3 regions of the Bradyrhizobium sp. HKCCYLS3077 genome follow, and region 2 is predicted to be linked to each of the others. Evidence: predicted binding sites of a transcription regulator. Region 2 holds the regulator's gene; each other region holds the start of a gene.
The links. The regulator PhoB, encoded in region 2, activates phosphate uptake and scavenging genes when phosphate is short. The targets are predictions, from matches to a motif close to TGTCATNNANCTGTCAT.

Region 1 (5,813 bases), on a different contig from region 2:
TCGGCCCGGTCGCCAATTCGGCGATCAGCACCAGCTTCGCGGCAATCTGCAGCGCGATCGCAACGACGGCGAAGCTGCCGGCATGGGGATCGCCGAGCACCGCGACGAAGCGCTCCGGCTTGCCATGCGATGCGCCGAACGCATCAGCGACATCGCCAAGCCCGTCGAGATGCAGCGCGCCCGTGATCCAGATCCACGCGATCAGTACGGCGAGCGCGACGATCCAGGGATCGGCACTCTGAAAGACTCGAGCGACAATCGCGAGACAGGCGCCGATCACGAGGCCGACGGCTGGAAACCACAGCGACGCTCGCGCGAGATCATCGGGCCGAGAGTCGGCCACGCGTGGTGTCGGCAGACGCGTCAGAAACTGCAGGGCGATCCAGAATTCACGCAAGCTCATGGCTGGATGATCTCGACGATTTCGGCCCATGGCGCGCCATCCGCGCCCTGCCCGGCTTCCAGGGTGAGACGGGTGCCAGGATGAATGCGCAGGCTCCACAGTTGGCGCAAGGGCCATCCGAGCAGGTGCGCCAGCGCGGCGCGGATCGCCCCGCCATGCGTGACGACGAGGACCGACGCCAGTTCGGGTGTCACGAGAATGCGGTCAACTGCGCGCGATACCCGCGCTTGCAGATCGGCCCAGCTCTCCCCATCCGGTGCCGCCACCATCGGGTCAGCATAGAAGGCCTCGAGCAAGGCAGCCTCTTCCGGTGCGCTCATAATGTCGCTGCGCTTGCGTCCATCCCATTGCCCGAAATCGAGCTCGCTCCAATCCGGATCGACGTGCAGCGCGCAGCCGGTCCGTCGGGCATAATCCTCAGCCGCAGCACGCGCGCGCACCAACGGCGAGCTCACGACGCGGCTCCATTCCCCGCTTTGGGTCTGCTGCCGGAATTGATCCCAGCCCGCCTCGCTCAGCGGCGGATCGGTGCGGCCATCGAGATGGCCGTCTCGCCCGGTGGTCCCGTGCCGCAGCAGATCGATCCGCATCAGGTTTCGCGACCGGAGACGGCAGCCTCCGCGAACGTGGCCATGCCGTTGTGGAGCGCGCAGGCAAGCCGGATGATCGGCAGCGCCGTGGCAGCACCCGAGGCTTCGCCGAGCCTGAGATCGAGGTCGATCAGCGGGCGGGCGCCGAGCGCGTCGAGCACGACCGCATGGCCGCGCTCCGCGGAGCGATGCGAGAACAACAGCCAGGGCCGGCACGACGGATTGAGCCTGACCGCCACGAGGGCTGCGACCGAGACGATGAAGCCGTCGACCAGCACCGGCCAGCGCCGCTGCGCGGCCGCGATCATCGCGCCGGCCATCGCGATGATTTCGAGGCCCCCGACGGCGGCCAGGACATCGGCCACGGCCGCATTCGGCATCAAGCCATGCCGCGCCAGGGCTGCGGAAATCACCGCGGCTTTCCTGGCTCGCCCGTCAGCATCGAGCCCCGTGCCGCTGCCGACGATGTCGTGCGGCGCGCAGGACAGCAGCGCTGCTGCAATCGCTGCGGCCGATGTCGTATTGCCGATGCCCATCTCGCCGAAGATCACGAGATCGGGCGCGTGGTCGGCCTGCCGAGCGACCGCGCGTCGCCCGGCCTCGCAGGCGAAGGCGACCTCCTCCGGCGTCAGCGCCTGCTCCGCGCTGAAGTCACGAGTGCCGCGCCGTGGCTTGTCGACGGAAACCCCACGCACCGCGTCGACGGCGAGCGTTCCGACATCGACCACCTCCAGCGGACAGCCCAAACTGCGCGCCAGCACCGAGATCGCCGCGCCCCCGCCGGCGAAGTTGTGCAGCATCTGCACCGTCACTTCCGGCGGATAGGCCGAGACCCCCTGGGCGGCGATGCCATGGTCCCCGGCAAAAAGCACCACCGGAACCCGCTCCGCCGCCGGCCGCTCGGAGGCCTGCAGCGCCGCCAGCTCGACCGCGACCTCCTCCAGCCGCCCGAGCGCGCCGAGCGGCTTGGTCAGTTGCGCCTGGCGCGCCAGGGCTGCCTCGCGATGCGAGTGGGAGGGCGCTGGGCATTCGGCGCTGATCCAGTCGGGGAGCAAGATGGGTCCTTTCAGCGTTCCTGGTCGCGGACGATTGCCACCGGCGCACCGCCAAGACAAGCGCATCGGCAGCTTCTGCGGAACCGGCAGCCGGACGACCGCCTCCCTCCGGCCAGCGCCCGGCTGTCATCCAACTGTCATCGAACCATCCGACAGGTTTCTGCCCCACCCAGCCGAAAGATGCCCATGGATTATTTCCGCCGCTTCACCTTCCTGTTCGCCGCACCTGTGTTCGAGACCGACGACCTCGCCGGCGTCCGCTTCAACCAGATCATCGAGGAGATCCAGCGTTCGGGCTTCGAGGTCGTGCGCGCCCGCAAGCTGGAGGACGCCGAGATCGCGGTGCAGACGGATGCCGCGATCGGCTGCATGGTGGTCGATTGGGGCAAGAAGGGGCTGGAGGGCAAGACGGCATCGCTGATCAACCTGATGCGGCGGCGCGGCCTGGACTTCCCGATCATCCTGTTGATTCGGCGCAAGCGCTTCGAGGATCTGCCGGTCGAGGTGCTCGACTTCATCGACGGCTACGTCTTCCTCTCGGAGGAAACGCCGGCGTTCATCGCCAAGAATCTGATCAGCCGGCTCAAGCAATATGCCGAGACCTTGAAGACGCCGTTCTTCGGCACGCTGGTCGACTATGCCGAGGAAGGCAACCAGCTCTGGACCTGCCCCGGGCACAATGGCGGCGTGTTCTACAGCCGCAGCCCGATCGGGCGCATCTTCGTCGAGCATCTCGGCGAGGCCGTGTTCCGCGACGACCTCGACAATTCCGTGCTCGATCTCGGGGATCTTCTCACCCATGAGGGACCGGCGCTGCGGGCTCAGAAGGAGGCGGCGCAGATCTTCGGCGCCGAGAAGACCTATTTCGTCCTCAACGGCACCTCGACCTCCAACAAGGTGGTGCTGGGCGCACTGGTCACCGACGGCGATCTCGTGCTGTTCGACCGCAACAACCACAAGGCCGCCCATCACGGCGCCCTGCTGATCGCCGGCGGCGTGCCGGTCTACGTCCCGACCGTCCGCAACGCCTGGGGCCTGATCGGGCCGATGCGCTGGGACCTGCTCGACGAGGAGCATCTGCGGCAGCGGATCCGCAACAATCCGCTCGTCAAGGACCCCGACGTCTGGCGCAAGGAGCGGCCTTTCCGGGTCGCCGTGGTCGAGCAGTGCACCTATGACGGCACCATCCACAGCGCCGAGATGATCCTCAAGCGCATCGGGCACCTCTGCGAGTACATCATGTTCGACGAGGCCTGGGCGGGGTTCATGAAGTTCCACCCGCTCTATGCGGGCCGCTTCGCGATGGGCCTGTCCGAGCTCGGCCCCGATGCGCCCGGCATCATCGCCACGCAGTCGACCCACAAGCAGCTCGCGAGCTTCTCGCAGGCCTCGCAGATCCACATCAAGGACCGCCACATCAAGGGCCAGCGCCGTCGCGTCGAGCATCGCCGCTTCAACGAAAGCTTCATGCAGCACGCCTCGACCTCGCCGTTCTATCCGCTGTTCGCCTCGCTCGACGTCGGCGCACAGATGATGAAGGGCCGCTCCGGCGAGGTGCTGTGGGACGACACGATCCGGCTCGGCATCGAATTGCGCAAGAAGATCAGGGCGATGCGGCGGGAGTTCGAGGAGAAGGAGAAGGATCCGGCGCGGCGCTGGTTCTTCGAGCCGTTCGTCCCCGACCGTGTCTCAATCCCCGATGCAGCGAGCCCCGGCGGCCGGCATGACGTCGCCTGGGAGGCGATCTCGACCGATCAGCTCGCGACCGACGCCGCGCTCTGGCAGCTCGCGCCCGGCGAGGCCTGGCACGGCTTCCCGGATCTCGCGCCCGGTTTCGCGATGACCGATCCGAACAAGCTCACCCTGCTCACCCCCGGCTTCGACCGCGCCACCGGCGGCTATGCCGAGCACGGCATCCCGGCGCCGGTCGTCGCGCAATATCTGCGCGAGAACCGGATCGTCGCCGAGAAGAACGACCTCAACTCGCTGCTCTTCCTGCTGACGCCGGGGGTCGAGGCGAGCAAGGCCGGCACGCTCATCAGCGGTCTCGTCGCCTTCAAGCGGCTGCACGATGACAACGTGCTGCTGGAGGACGCCATCCCCGAGTTCACCCGCAAGCGCTACCAGCGCTACGGCAAGACCCGGCTGCGCGATCTCTGCGCCGACATGCACCGCTTCTACCGCGAGGCGGAGGTGAGCGCGCTGCAGGCCAGGCAGTTCCAGCCGCAGCATCTGCCCGAGATCGCGCTGTCGCCGCGGGAGGCGGCGCGCGCGTTGATGCGCAACGAGGTCGACTACCTGCCGATCGAGGAGATCGCGGGCCGCATCGCCACGACGCCGTTCGTGGTCTACCCGCCGGGCATCGCGACCATCGTGCCGGGCGAGCGGCTGTCGGAGCGCGCCAAGCCGATGATCGATTACCTCAAGATGTTCGAGCGCGCCTTCAACACCTTCCCCGGTTTCGACGTCGAGATTCAGGGATTGTACAAGGAGATCGACGAATCTGGCCGGATCCGGCTCTACACCTATGTCTGCGCAGAGTAATTCGCCCATGGACGACACCGCCCCCGTTCTCGACACCGAGCCTCCGGTGCTGGTGCGTCCGTCGCGCGATGAGGACGTCGAGGCGATGCTGTCGATCTACCGGCGGCACGTCCGCCGGGGTGTCGAGGACAGTGCGGCCGGCACCGGCGCGCCCGAACCCGATGATCTCAAGCAGCGGCGCAAGAATTTGCGCAGCCAGCGCCTGCCGCATCTGGTGGCGACGTTCCGCGGCGAGGTCGTCGGCTATGCCTATGTCGTGCAGTTCAGGAAGCGGCCGGCCTATCGCTTCGCGGTCAAGCACTCGATCTACGTCCATCACGAGCATCTCGGCCGCGGCGTCGGCCGGCTGTTGATGCAGGCGCTGATCGATGCCTGCGCGGCGGCGGGCTATCGGCAGATGATCGGCTACATCGACGCCGACAACACCGCCTCGCTCGGGATCCACGAGCGGTTCGGCTTCGCCCGGGTTGGCCTGCTGCCCGGCGTCGCCTTCCGCTACGGGCGCTGGTCGGACACCGTGATGGTCCAGCGCTCCCTCGGCCCGGGCGCGACCGAGGCGCCGGCGGCCCTCGGCCGCTGAAGCTCGCCATCAGGACGGAAAATCCGCCGCCTTCACTTCCATGCGGTCGGCGTGCAGCGACCAGTCGCGCAGGTTCTGCGTCTTGCAGAACTCCTGTTTGGCGATTTCTGCCGCCTCGCCTTCGCTCTCCGCCTCAACCTCCAGCGTGCTCTGGCAGATTTCGCACTGGCGGCCGTTCTCGCCCAGCACGTCCTTCATGAAATGGATGACATAGCGCGACATGCAACCTCCCTGCATCCTGAAGCAGTGCTCGAAGGTGATGTTACCGCGCTTGGGCGCTCGCTGTTGACCGATATCAAGCAGCCGACGCAAATAATTGATGCGGCTGACGGAACCGGCTCAGGCGCCGGCCGAGGGCAGGCTCGCGGCGGCGATGGCGACAAACCTGGAGACCGCGCGCCGCACGCGGCCAGGAGCAGACTTCAGGATGGCGTTCAGCCGGCGCATTGGACCTGTTTCCCTTCGGCGCCGAGCGAAAGATCAGGCTTAAGCTCATGGCGCTCCTGGAAAAATGAGGGCCGGCCGGCCGACTGTCGAGACGGCGGCGGAAATAGCAATGTCCGCTTCGCCGTGGCCGTTCCGGAGAGAAGATTTATTGCTGCGCCGCGGCCTGCGACGCATGAAATCTTCTCCGCCTCTTC
Region 2 (5,813 bases):
ATCGCCATTCCCGTCGGCCTCGGCATCGCGATCTTTCTGACCGAGCTCTGCCCGCAATGGCTGCGCCGTCCCATTGGCCTCGCCATCGAGCTGCTCGCCGGCATTCCCTCGATCATCTACGGCATGTGGGGCTTCTTCGTGCTGGGCCCGTTCCTGGCCACCACGTTCCAGCCGTTCATGATCGGCCTCTGCGCCAACATCCCGGTGCTGCAGGACATCTTCGCAGGTCCGCCGTCCTATCTCAGCCTGTTCAACGCCTCGCTGATCCTGGCGATCATGGTGCTGCCCTTCATCACCTCGATCTCGGTCGACGTCTTCAAGACGGTCCCGCCGGTGCTCAAGGAAGCCGCCTACGGCGTCGGTTGCACCACCTGGGAGGTCGTGCGCAGCGTCGTCATCCCCTACACAAGGGTCGGCGTCATCGGCGGCGTCATGCTGGCGCTGGGCCGTGCGCTCGGCGAGACCATGGCGGTGACCTTCATCATCGGCAACTCGTTCCGGATCTCGTCCTCGATCTTCGCGCCGGGCACGACGATCTCGGCCGCGATCGCCTCCGAATTCCAGGAGAGCGACGGCCTGCACCAGTCGAGCCTGATCCTGCTCGGCCTGCTCCTGTTCGTCCTCACCTTCTTCGTGCTGGCGAGCGCCCGGCTGATGCTGGCGCGGCTCGAAGCCAAGGCTGGAAAGTAACCCATGACGAGCGTCGAGATGTCCACCGTCGATACGCCGGTCAATCCCATCAACCCGATCTATGCGCGCCGCCGGCGCCGCGACCTCGTCGTCCGCGGCCTGTGCATCGCCGCCGCGGCGTTCGGCGTCACCTGGCTGGCGCTGATCCTGTTCACGCTGTTCTATAACGGCCTCGCCGGCCTCAGCCTGCAGGTCTTCACCGCCGACACGCCGCCGCCGGGCGCCAGCGAAGGCGGCCTGCGCAACGCCATCGTCGGCTCGATCATGATGACCGTGATCGGCGTCGGCATCGGCGCGCCGCTCGGCCTGTTCGCTGGCACCTACCTCGCCGAATACGGCCGCAACGACCGCCTGACCTCGGTGATCCGCTTCATCAACGACATCCTGCTGTCGGCGCCGTCGATCATCATCGGCCTGTTCATCTATGGCGCCGTCGTGGTGCCGATGGGCGGCTTCTCGGCCATCGCCGGTGCGCTGGCGCTGGCCGTCATCGTGATCCCCGTCGTGCTGCGCACCACCGAGGACATGCTGCTGCTGGTGCCCAACCCGCTGCGCGAGGCAGCCTCGGCGCTCGGCCTGCCGCGCTCGCTGGTGATCCGCCGCATCGCCTACCGCGCGGCGCGCTCCGGCCTCATCACCGGCGTGCTGCTGGCGACCGCCCGCGTCGCCGGCGAAACCGCGCCGCTCCTGTTCACCGCGCTGTCGAACCAGTTCTGGAGCCTCAACCTCTCCAAGACGATGGCGAACCTGCCTGTCACCATCAACAACTTCGTGCAGAGCCCGTATGCCTATTGGAAGCAGTTGGCCTGGAGCGGAGCCCTTCTCATCACTCTGGCCGTGCTCGCTTTGAACGTCGGTGCACGCATTCTCGGCGCCGAGAGGAAAACGAAATGACCGAACTGTCCGTCTCCGTCAGTCAGCCCGCTCACACCCTTCACGGCCAGCCGCTCCCCGAGGCGCCGGCCAAGGTGACCGCGCGCAACCTGAACTTCTATTACGGCGATCATCACGCGCTGAAGAACATCAACCTGACGCTGGGCACCAACCGCGTCACGGCGTTCATCGGCCCGTCCGGCTGCGGCAAGTCCACCCTGCTGCGCATCTTCAACCGGATGTACGATCTCTATCCGGGCCAGCGCGCCACCGGCCAGCTGATGCTGGACAACACCAACATCCTCGATCCCAAGCTCGATCTCAATCTGCTGCGCGCGCGGGTCGGCATGGTGTTCCAGAAGCCGACGCCGTTCCCGATGACGATCTACGAGAACATCGCCTTCGGCATCCGGCTCTATGAGAAGATCTCGAAGTCCGAGATGGACGACCGCGTCGAGAAGGCGCTGCGCGGCGGCGCGCTGTGGAACGAGGTCAAGGACAAGCTCAACGCCTCTGGCCTGTCGCTGTCCGGCGGCCAGCAGCAGCGCTTGTGCATCGCGCGCACGGTCGCCGTCCGGCCCGAGGTGATCCTGTTCGACGAGCCGTGCTCGGCGCTCGACCCGATCTCGACCGCCAAGGTCGAGGAGCTGATCCAGGAGCTCGCGGAGAACTATACGATCGCGATCGTCACCCATAACATGCAGCAGGCGGCCCGCGTCTCCGACAAGACCGCCTTCATGTATCTCGGCGAGCTGATCGAGTTCGACGAGACCAGCAAGATCTTCACCTCGCCGAGCGATCGGCGGACCCAGGACTACATCACCGGCCGGTTCGGCTGACGCCGACAGCATTCTTCAGGAGATCAACATGGCCAGTGAACATACCGCCAAGGCGTTCGACAGCGATCTGCAGGACCTCACCCGGCTGGTGTCGGAGATGGGCGGCCTCGCCGAGCGGCTGATCGTCGATTCCGTCGACGCGCTGGTGCGGCGCGACGTGGCGCTCGGCCAGAAGGTGGTCGCCGCCGACGCCGAGGTCGACAAGCTGCAGCGCATCATCGAGGAGCGCGCGGTGCTGACGATCGCCCGCCGCCAGCCGATGGCGGTGGATTTGCGCGAGATCGTCGGCGCGATGCGCGTCGCCACCGATCTGGAGCGCATCGGCGACCTCGCCAAGAACATCGGCAAGCGCGTCGCCGCGCTGGAGAGCGACTTCCATCCGCTGAAGCTGATCCGCGGCCTCGAGCACATGACCGACCTGGTGCAGTCGCAGGTCAAGACGGTGCTGGACGCCTATGCGGCGCATGACCTGCCGGCGGCGATGACGGTGTGGAAGGGCGACGAGGAGGTCGATGCGATCTGCACCTCGCTGTTCCGCGAGCTCCTGACCTACATGATGGAAGACCCGCGCAACATCTCGTTTTGCATCCATTTGATGTTCTGCGCCAAGAACATCGAGCGGATGGGCGACCACGCCACCAACATCGCCGAGACGGTGTTCTATATGATCGAGGGCCAGCAGATCATGGACAAGCGCCCGAAGGGCGACATGACCAGCTTCGCGACCACGATCCCCGGTAACTGAGAAAGACGATTTCGACATGGGTGCGCGAATTCTGGTGGTTGAGGACGAGGAGGCGCTGACGACGCTGCTGCGCTACAACCTCGAGGCCGAAGGCTACGAGGTCGAGACCGTGGCGCGCGGCGACGAGGCCGACACGCGGCTCAAGGAGCGCGTGCCCGATCTGGTCGTGCTCGACTGGATGCTGCCGGGCCTGTCCGGCATCGAGCTGTGCCGGCGGCTGCGGGCGCGGTCCGAGACCAAGCAGCTGCCGATCATCATGCTCACCGCGCGCGGCGAGGAGAGCGAGCGTGTGCGGGGGCTTGCGACCGGCGCCGACGATTACATCGTCAAGCCGTTCTCGGTGCCGGAGCTGCTGGCGCGCGTAAAGGGCCTGCTGCGGCGCGCGAGCCCGGAGCGGCTGGCGACCGTCTTGTCCTATGGCGACATCGAGCTCGACCGCGAGAAGCGCCGCGTCGCGCGTTCGGGCCGGCCGATCGATCTCGGCCCGACCGAATACCGCCTGCTCGAATTCTTCCTGGAGCATCCCGGCCGCGTGTTCAGCCGCGAGCAGTTGCTCGACAGCGTCTGGGGCCGCGACATCTATATCGACGAGCGCACGGTGGACGTGCATATCGGCCGGCTGCGCAAGCTGCTCAATCCCGGCCGCGAGCAGGATCCGATCCGCACCGTGCGCGGCGCGGGCTATGCGCTGGATGATCGGTTCGCCAAGTCGGAGCAGGCGTGACGGGCGAGCAGGCCTGATCGCGCGGTCACGCCGTTGCCGTCTTGATCCTGTGTGATCGAGTTCCCATCATCATGGTCGGACCTCGGCAGACGCAATGATCAGGACGCTCGCTATCTTGTTGGCCTTGTTGCTTGTGGCTGCCGGCAATGCCGCAGCCGCCGAGCTCGAGGACGCCGTCGCTGCGGCGTCGAATGGACAGCCGGCGGCGGCGTTGCGCCGGCTCCAGCCGCTCGCCGCCAAGGGCGATGCGCGCGCGCAATTCAATGTCGGATTCATGCAGGCCTTCGGCCTGGGCGCCCCGCGCAACCAGGCGGAGGCGCTGGTCTGGTACCGCAAGGCCGCCGATCAAGGGCTCGCCGTCGCCCAGCATTATCTCGGCATCGCCTATTTCAACGGGGAAGGCGCCGCCCGCGATCACGGCGAAGCCGCGCGCTGGTTCAACCGCGCGGCGGCGCAGGGCTTTGCCCAGTCGCAATACATGCTCGGCCTGATGATGCTCGACGGCGAGGTCATGACCAGGGACGTCATCCAGGGTTATGCTTGGCTGGTGATGGCCGGACGCAGCGGCGTCAGGTCGGCCGGCCGCGAGATCCAGAGAGTGAAGCTCAGCGAAGCGCAGCGGCAGCAAGCCGAGGCCACCATTGCGGCGTGGCGGCCGAAGCCGGAATCGGCAGATGCCGGCATCGCCAATCCGCGCGCGGAGCAACTGCTCGGGCTCGACCGCCACTTCGGCGACGTCGTCGATCCCACCTCCTGGCCGGCATCATCGATCGGTGTCGTGACCGTGGCGCAATACAGTACGGGAGGCTCGTGCACCGGCACCTTGGTGGCGCCGCGCGTGGTGCTGACGGCGGCGCATTGTGTCTTCAACGGTCTCACCCAGGTCAGCCCCGGCAACGTCCATTTCCTGGCGGGCATGAACAAGGGCACGCCCGCGGCCTCGTCGGTTGCCGACAAGCTGATCGTCGCGCCTGAGTTCATACCGACCCAGCACGACAAATGGTCGATCGACCGCTCGCCGGCCGACTGGGCCCTGATCATCCTGAAGGATGCGCTGCCTTCGAAGCCGGTGGCAGTGAAGTCCGTGGGCCGCGACGAGCTCGCGGCTGCGACCAAGGCGGGCACGATCTCCGAGATCGGCTACGGTCAGGAGCGGCGCTATTCGCCGACCGGCCAGCGTAATTGCAGCGCCGGCATGACCAAGGACGCCCGTCTGCTGACCGTGCATTGCCTCGCCAATTTCGGCTACTCGGGCTCGCCGATCCTGGCCGAGATCGGCGGCGAGCCGGTGGTGGTCGGCATCTTTTCGGCGTTCCACGAGGAGACCCGGCTGATGTTCGCCGCGCCCGCCAGCCAGTTCGAGGCGGCCGTGCGGCGCGAGATCGCCGCGCAGAGCGCATCCGCGCGGTGAAGGAAGGGAGGAGAAGAGGGAAGAGAGTTGGACACGGGCTGGTCAATGTTTGTGCGTGACCGGATAGCGGATTGCCAAGGCAAAGATGGGAACCTCGGCCGCACGGACGACGAGGGTTGATTTGCAAGTGATTTGGGCCTGGCAGCGTGAGCCTTGCCTTTTGGCGCGGGTCTTGCTCTCCTGTCCGAGTATGACGATTTTGCCAATTGATCATCCTGGTCCCGCGCGCTGGATCCAAGCCTGGCTGCGGCCGGTCGGGCGTCGCAATGCGATGCTGCTGGCCGGTCTCGTGCTCGCCAATGCGCTCGCCTGGGCCTGGGCGTTCGCACTCTATGCCGATCGCCCTGCCATCGTCGGCACCGCGCTGTTGGCCTGGCTGCTCGGCCTCCGCCACGCTGTCGATGCCGATCATATTGCGGCGATCGACAATGTGGTCCGCAAGCTGGTGCAGGACGGCGATGCGCCGCGCGCCGCGGGTCTTTACTTCGCGCTCGGCCATTCGAGCGTCGTCGTGATCGCCACGATCGTCGT
Region 3 (5,813 bases), on a different contig from region 2:
GTTGATCGCGTCCGTGTCAGCAGATGCAGCGCCTCCATGCGCTTGAGCAGCGGGGTCAGAGTGCCCGAGTCCAGGAACAGCCTTGCGCCGATCTCCTTCACGGTAAGACCATCGCCCTCCCACAGCACCAGCATCACCAGATATTGCGGATAGGTCAGGCCAAGGCGGTCGAGCAGCGGCTTGTAGACGCGGTTGAACGCGTGGGCCGTCGAATAGACCGCGAAGCAGAGCTGGCTGCCGAGCTGGAGGGGCACGTCGGCTGTCGTCTTCTTGGGCATGGTCACACCAGGGATGGATCGTCGGGCACATCTTGGGCGTTGCGCGAGGGCGGCGGCAACGACCGGAAAACACCGATCACGAATTTTCTACCGAACAATTATATTGTGCGCAATCGATTTGTGTGCAAAATACGTCTCACTGAATTCCACTCCACCCCAATCGGGAGACACCCCATGTCCGTGAACGTGCTCTACAAGACCAGCGCCAAGGCCACCGGCGGCCGCGACGGCGAGGCGGCCACCCTCGACGGCTCGCTGAGCGTCAAGCTCGCCACCCCGAAGGAGCTCGGTGGTGGCGGCGGCGCCGGCAACAATCCGGAGCAGCTGTTCGCGGCCGGCTACGCCGCCTGCTTCATCGGCGCGATGAAGTTCGTGGCCTCGCAGGGCGGCCCGAAGGTTCCGGCCGATGCGTCGGTGACCTCCACGGTCGGCATCGGTCCGCGCTCGGAAGGCGGTTTCGGCATCACTGCCGAGCTCGCGGTCTCGCTGCCCGGCCTTGCCAAGGCGGATGCCGAGGCGCTCGTGGCCAAGGCCCACCAGGTGTGCCCCTACTCCAACGCCACCCGCGGCAATGTCGACGTCAAGCTGACTGTCGTCTGAGCCTGAATTCTGCTGCGCGGCAGATCGCCACGCACCATGCAGCCCTCGCCTTTTCGCGAGGGCTGCATTCGCGTAAGCCCGTTTGCGCCAGTGGCGCAGCAATGCTTAATGGCCGCGAGTTGCAACCAACCTCGCGATGTCCATGACACTCCCATTTGCTCCCGGCGCCATGGCCGGCCTGCGCGTGATCGACCTCACGCGCGTGCTCGGCGGCCCCTATTGCACGCAGATCCTGGCCGACCACGGCGCCGACGTGATCAAGGTCGAGCCGCCCGCCGGCGACGAGGTCCGCGACTGGGGCCCTCCGTTCCACGACGAGGACGCGGCCTACTTCGTCGGCATCAACCGCAACAAGCGCTCGATCGGCCTCGACCTCGCCTCCGAGGGCGGCCGCGTCGTGCTGCTGAAGATGCTCGAGAATGCCGACGTGCTGATCGAGAACTTCAAGCCGGGCACCCTGGAAAAGTGGGGCATCGGCAGCGACGTGCTGCGCGAGAAATTCCCCAAGCTCGTGCACTGCCGCATCTGCGGCTTCGGCGCCGACGGCCCGCGCGGCGGCAATCCCGGCTATGACGCGATCATCCAGGCGATGACCGGCATGATCGCGGCGACCGGCTCGCCCGAGAGCGGCCCGATGCGGATCGGCGTGCCCTTGGTCGACATCACCACGGGCCTCTACGCCGCGATCGGCATCCTGATGGCGCTGTCGGAACGGCAGCGTTCGGGACAGGGCCAGTTCCTCGAGGTCACGCTCTACGAAACGGGCCTCGCGATCATGCATCCGCACACCGCCAACTACTTCATGCATGGCAAGCCGCCGTCGCTGACCGGCAACGAGCATCCGAACCTCGTGCCCTACGCGATCTTCCCGACCAAGACCGACGACATCTTCATCGGCGTCGGCAATGACGGCACCTTCCGCAAGCTCGCCAAGGAGATCGGCCGCCCCGAGCTCGGCACCGATCCGCGCTTCGCCCGCAACCGCGACCGCGTCGCCAATCGCGAGGCGCTGCGCGCCGAGCTCGCCGCCGTGTTCCGGCAGTTCGAGGCCGAGCCGCTGTGCGACCGCCTGCTCGCCGCCGGCCTGCCCGCCGGCCCGGTGCAGAAGATCGATCAGGCGCTGACCAATCCGCACACGCTGTATCGCGGCGATGTCATCGAGAAGGATTGGTACAAGGGCGTGGCGTCGCCGATCCGGCTCGAACGCACCAAGCCGAGCCTGCGCTCGACACCGCCGAAATACAGCCAGCACGCCGAGGAGGTGCTGAGCGAGTTCGGCTACACGCCGAGCGAGATCGAAGCGTTGCGGAAAGCTGGAACCGTCTGCACGGAACGCAAACGCTGATCGCATCGCACGCGCTGCGTCGCCGCGTCGCACCACGACGCGGTGACGGAGAGATGCGATTTACCGCTTTTCGCGGACGCACTGCGCGTGGCTTTCCCGCGTCAGGTCATACGTCTATACATTCACATAACTGTCATCTGGCGCTGTTAACGGCCGCCACGACCGATGACGTTCATGGGAGGATCTTTTTGATGTCATTTCGACAAATTGCTGCCGCGACTGCCGTTGCAGCCACCTTTGGTTTTGCTGCTTCGCCCGCACTCGCGGTGACTGAAATCCAGTGGTGGCACGCCATGACCGGCGGCAACAACGACATCGTCAACAAGCTCGCCGAAGAGTTCAACGCCTCGCAGAGCGACTACAAGGTCGTGCCAACCTTCAAGGGCGCCTATCCCGACACGATGAACGCCGGCATCGCCGCGTTCCGCGCCGGCAACGCGCCTCATATCATGCAGGTGTTCGAGGTCGGCACCGCGACGATGATGAGCGCCAAGGGCGCCATCAAGCCGGTTTATGAGCTGATGAAGGAAGCGGGCGAGCCGTTCGATCCGAAGGCCTATCTGCCGGCGATCACCGGCTACTACTCGACGTCGAAGGGCGACATGCTGTCGTTCCCGTTCAACTCGTCGTCCATGGTGATGTGGATCAACAAGGACGAGCTGAAGAAGGCCGGCGTCGCCGAGATTCCGAAGACTTGGCCGGAGGTGTTCGAGGCCGCCAAGAAGCTGAAGGCAGCCGGTCACGACACCTGCGGCTTCTCCAATGCCTGGGCGTCGTGGGCGCACATCGAGCAGTTCTCGGCCTGGCACAACGTGCCGATCGGCACCAAGGCCAACGGTCTCGACGGCTTCGACACGGTGCTGGAATTCAACACCCCGCTTCACATCAAGCATTTGCAGAACCTCGTCGAGCTGCAAAAGGACAAGACCTACGACTATTCCGGCCGCGGCTCGGCCTCCGAGAGCCGCTTCGGCTCAGGCGAATGCGCGATCTTCATGACCTCGTCGGGCTACTACGCCACCGCCAAGAGCACCGCGAAGTTCGACTTCACCTCGGCGCCGATGCCGTATTATCCGGACGTGCAGGGCGCGCCGCAGAACTCGATCATCGGCGGCGCCTCGCTGTGGGTGATGGGCGGCAAGACGGCGAACGAGTACAAGGGCGTCGCCAAGTTCTTCACCTTCCTGTCGGACACCAACCGCCAGGCCAGGCTGCATCAGGAGTCCGGCTATCTGCCGATCACCACCGCGGCCTATGAGAAGACCAAGGCGGACGGCTTCTACGACAAGAACCCGGTGCCGCAGACGCCGCTGAAGGAGCTCACCAACAAGCCGCCGACCGAGAATTCGCGTGGCCTGCGCTTCGGCAATATGGTGCAGATGCGTGACGTCTGGGCCGAGGAGATCGAGGCCGCGCTCGCCGGCAAGAAGACCGCCAAGGAGGCGCTCGATTCCGCCGTTGCCCGCGGCAATGCGATGTTGCGCACCTTCGAGAAAACGGCCAAGTAAGGAAACGGCAAAGTCAGGCCGTCCCAGAGGCTTCCTCTCCCACCGGAGGGGAAGCCTCACTTCTATCCCTCACGCGGCGCGCTCCATGGAAAAGTCGGTCGTCTTCAACGGCAAGCTCCTGCCCTACCTGCTGCTGGCGCCGCAGCTCGCGATCACGCTGATCTTCTTCTACTGGCCGGCCAGCCAGGCAATCTGGCAGTCGTTCCTGCGCGAGGACGCCTTCGGCCTCAATTCCGAATTCGTCGGGTTCGAGAACTACCAGGCGCTGTTCGCCCAGCCGGAATATTACACCGCCATCGGCACGACCGTGGTGTTCTCCTCGCTGGTCACCGTGCTGTCGCTCGGCGTCGCGCTGCTGTTCGCGACGCAGGCCGACAAGAACCTCAAGGGCGCCTCCGCCTACAAGACGCTGATGATCTGGCCCTACGCGGTCGCGCCGGCGATCGCCGGCGTGCTGTGGTTCTTCATCTTCCACCCGACGCTCGGCACCCTGGCGCGACCGCTGCGCGTGATGGGCTTCAATTGGAACCCGATGCTCGACGGCACCCACGCCATGATCCTCGTCGTGATGGCCGCGGTCTGGAAGCAGGTCGCCTACAACTTCCTGTTCTTCCTCGCGGGCCTGCAGGCGATCCCCAAGAGCGTGATCGAGGCCGGCGCGATCGACGGTGCGGGTCCGCTGCGCCGGTTCTGGACCATCATCTTCCCGCTGCTGTCGCCGACCACCTTCTTCCTGCTCGTCGTCAACATCGTCTACGTATTCTTCGAGACCTTCGGCATTATCGACGCGGTCACCGCCGGCGGCCCGGCCGGCTCGACCACCACGATGGTCTACAAGGTGTTCGCCGACGGCCGGCTCGGCGGCGATCTCGGCGGCTCCGCCGCGCAATCGGTCGTGCTGATGGTGATCGTGATCGCGCTGACCGCGATCCAGTTCCGCTACGTCGAGCGCAAGGTGCAGTACTGATGGTCGAGCATCGCCCGCTCCGGGACCTCGTCGCCTACATCGTGCTCTCGCTGGGCGTACTGATCTTCGCCTTCCCGGTCTACGTCGCCTTCATCGCCTCGACCTATGACGCTGCGACCGTCGTCAGCGGCAACCTGCCGCTCACGCCGGGCGGCCGCATGCTGGAGAACTACTATCGCGCCGTGTTCGTCGGCGGCTCGCGCTTCATGAACCAGCCCGTCGGCGTGCTGCTCGCGAACTCCTTCGTCACCGCGATCGGCATCGCCGTCGGCAAGATCATCATCTCGATCCTGTCGGCGTTCGCGATCGTCTATTTCCGTTTTCCGTTCCGCAAGACCGCGTTCTGGATCATCTTCATCACCCTGATGCTGCCGGTCGAGGTGCGCATCTATCCGACCTACAAGGTCGTCGCCGACCTGCGCATGCTCGACACCTATGCGGGCCTGATCCTGCCGCTGATCGCCTCGGCCACAGGCACCCTGCTGTTCCGCCAGTTTTTCATGACCGTCCCCGACGAGCTGCTCGAAGCCTCGCGCATCGACGGCGCGGGTCCTCTGCGATTCTTCTGGGACACGCTGCTGCCGCTGTCGATGACGACGGTGGCGGCGCTGTTCGTGATCCAGTTCATCTATGGCTGGAACCAGTATCTCTGGCCGCTGCTGATCACCACCAAGGATTCGATGCAGACCATCGTGATCGGCATCAAGAAGATGCTGACCACCACCGACGAGCTCGCCGAATGGCAGCTCGCGATGGCGACCGCCGTGCTGGCCATGCTGCCGCCGGTCGCCGTCGTCGTCTTCATGCAGCGCCTGTTCGTGAAGGGCCTCGTGGAGACGGAAAAGTGAAGAGGAGGCGAATGGCGAAGTGCGAGTGGCGAATAGGGATATTCGCCCGACGGTTCGCTTCAGCCCCTTCCCTATTCGCTACCCCCTATTCGCCATTCGCTTCCAGGTAACCCATGGCCAACGTCACGCTCCGCAACATCCGCAAGATCTATCCCGGCGGATTCGAGGCCATCAAAGGCGTCGACATCGAGGTCGGCGACGGCCAATTCTGCGTGCTCGTCGGTCCCTCCGGCTGCGGCAAGTCGACGCTGTTGCGCATGGTCGCCG

Region 1: ACQR0Z_RS11565 (Orn/Lys/Arg decarboxylase N-terminal domain-containing protein) is a predicted target of PhoB. The motif match lies at 2,173-2,189, and genes of this name have one in related genera.
Region 3: ugpB (sn-glycerol-3-phosphate ABC transporter substrate-binding protein UgpB) is a predicted target of PhoB. The motif match lies at 2,344-2,360, and genes of this name have one in related genera.

The regions. Positions count from the first base shown of each region.
Region 1 covers NZ_JBNPTH010000002.1:1,178,286-1,184,098, reverse strand. The annotation lists gene cobS (adenosylcobinamide-GDP ribazoletransferase) at 1-403, opposite strand, end outside; gene ACQR0Z_RS11575 (histidine phosphatase family protein) at 400-993, opposite strand; gene cobT (nicotinate-nucleotide--dimethylbenzimidazole phosphoribosyltransferase) at 993-2,048, opposite strand; gene ACQR0Z_RS11565 (Orn/Lys/Arg decarboxylase N-terminal domain-containing protein) at 2,235-4,592, shown strand; gene ACQR0Z_RS11560 (GNAT family N-acetyltransferase) at 4,600-5,172, shown strand; gene ACQR0Z_RS11555 (hypothetical protein) at 5,182-5,394, opposite strand.
Region 2 covers NZ_JBNPTH010000003.1:115,212-121,024, forward strand. The annotation lists gene pstC (phosphate ABC transporter permease subunit PstC) at 1-690, shown strand, start outside; gene pstA (phosphate ABC transporter permease PstA) at 694-1,584, shown strand; gene pstB (phosphate ABC transporter ATP-binding protein PstB) at 1,581-2,402, shown strand; gene phoU (phosphate signaling complex protein PhoU) at 2,431-3,147, shown strand; gene phoB (phosphate regulon transcriptional regulator PhoB) at 3,164-3,871, shown strand; gene ACQR0Z_RS12420 (trypsin-like serine protease) at 3,966-5,282, shown strand; gene ACQR0Z_RS12425 (HoxN/HupN/NixA family nickel/cobalt transporter) at 5,554-5,813, shown strand, end outside.
Region 3 covers NZ_JBNPTH010000001.1:192,880-198,692, reverse strand. The annotation lists gene ACQR0Z_RS00945 (MarR family winged helix-turn-helix transcriptional regulator) at 1-278, opposite strand, end outside; gene ACQR0Z_RS00940 (organic hydroperoxide resistance protein) at 453-878, shown strand; gene ACQR0Z_RS00935 (CaiB/BaiF CoA transferase family protein) at 1,021-2,223, shown strand; gene ugpB (sn-glycerol-3-phosphate ABC transporter substrate-binding protein UgpB) at 2,415-3,731, shown strand; gene ugpA (sn-glycerol-3-phosphate ABC transporter permease UgpA) at 3,817-4,698, shown strand; gene ugpE (sn-glycerol-3-phosphate ABC transporter permease UgpE) at 4,698-5,546, shown strand; gene ACQR0Z_RS00915 (sn-glycerol-3-phosphate import ATP-binding protein UgpC) at 5,660-5,813, shown strand, end outside.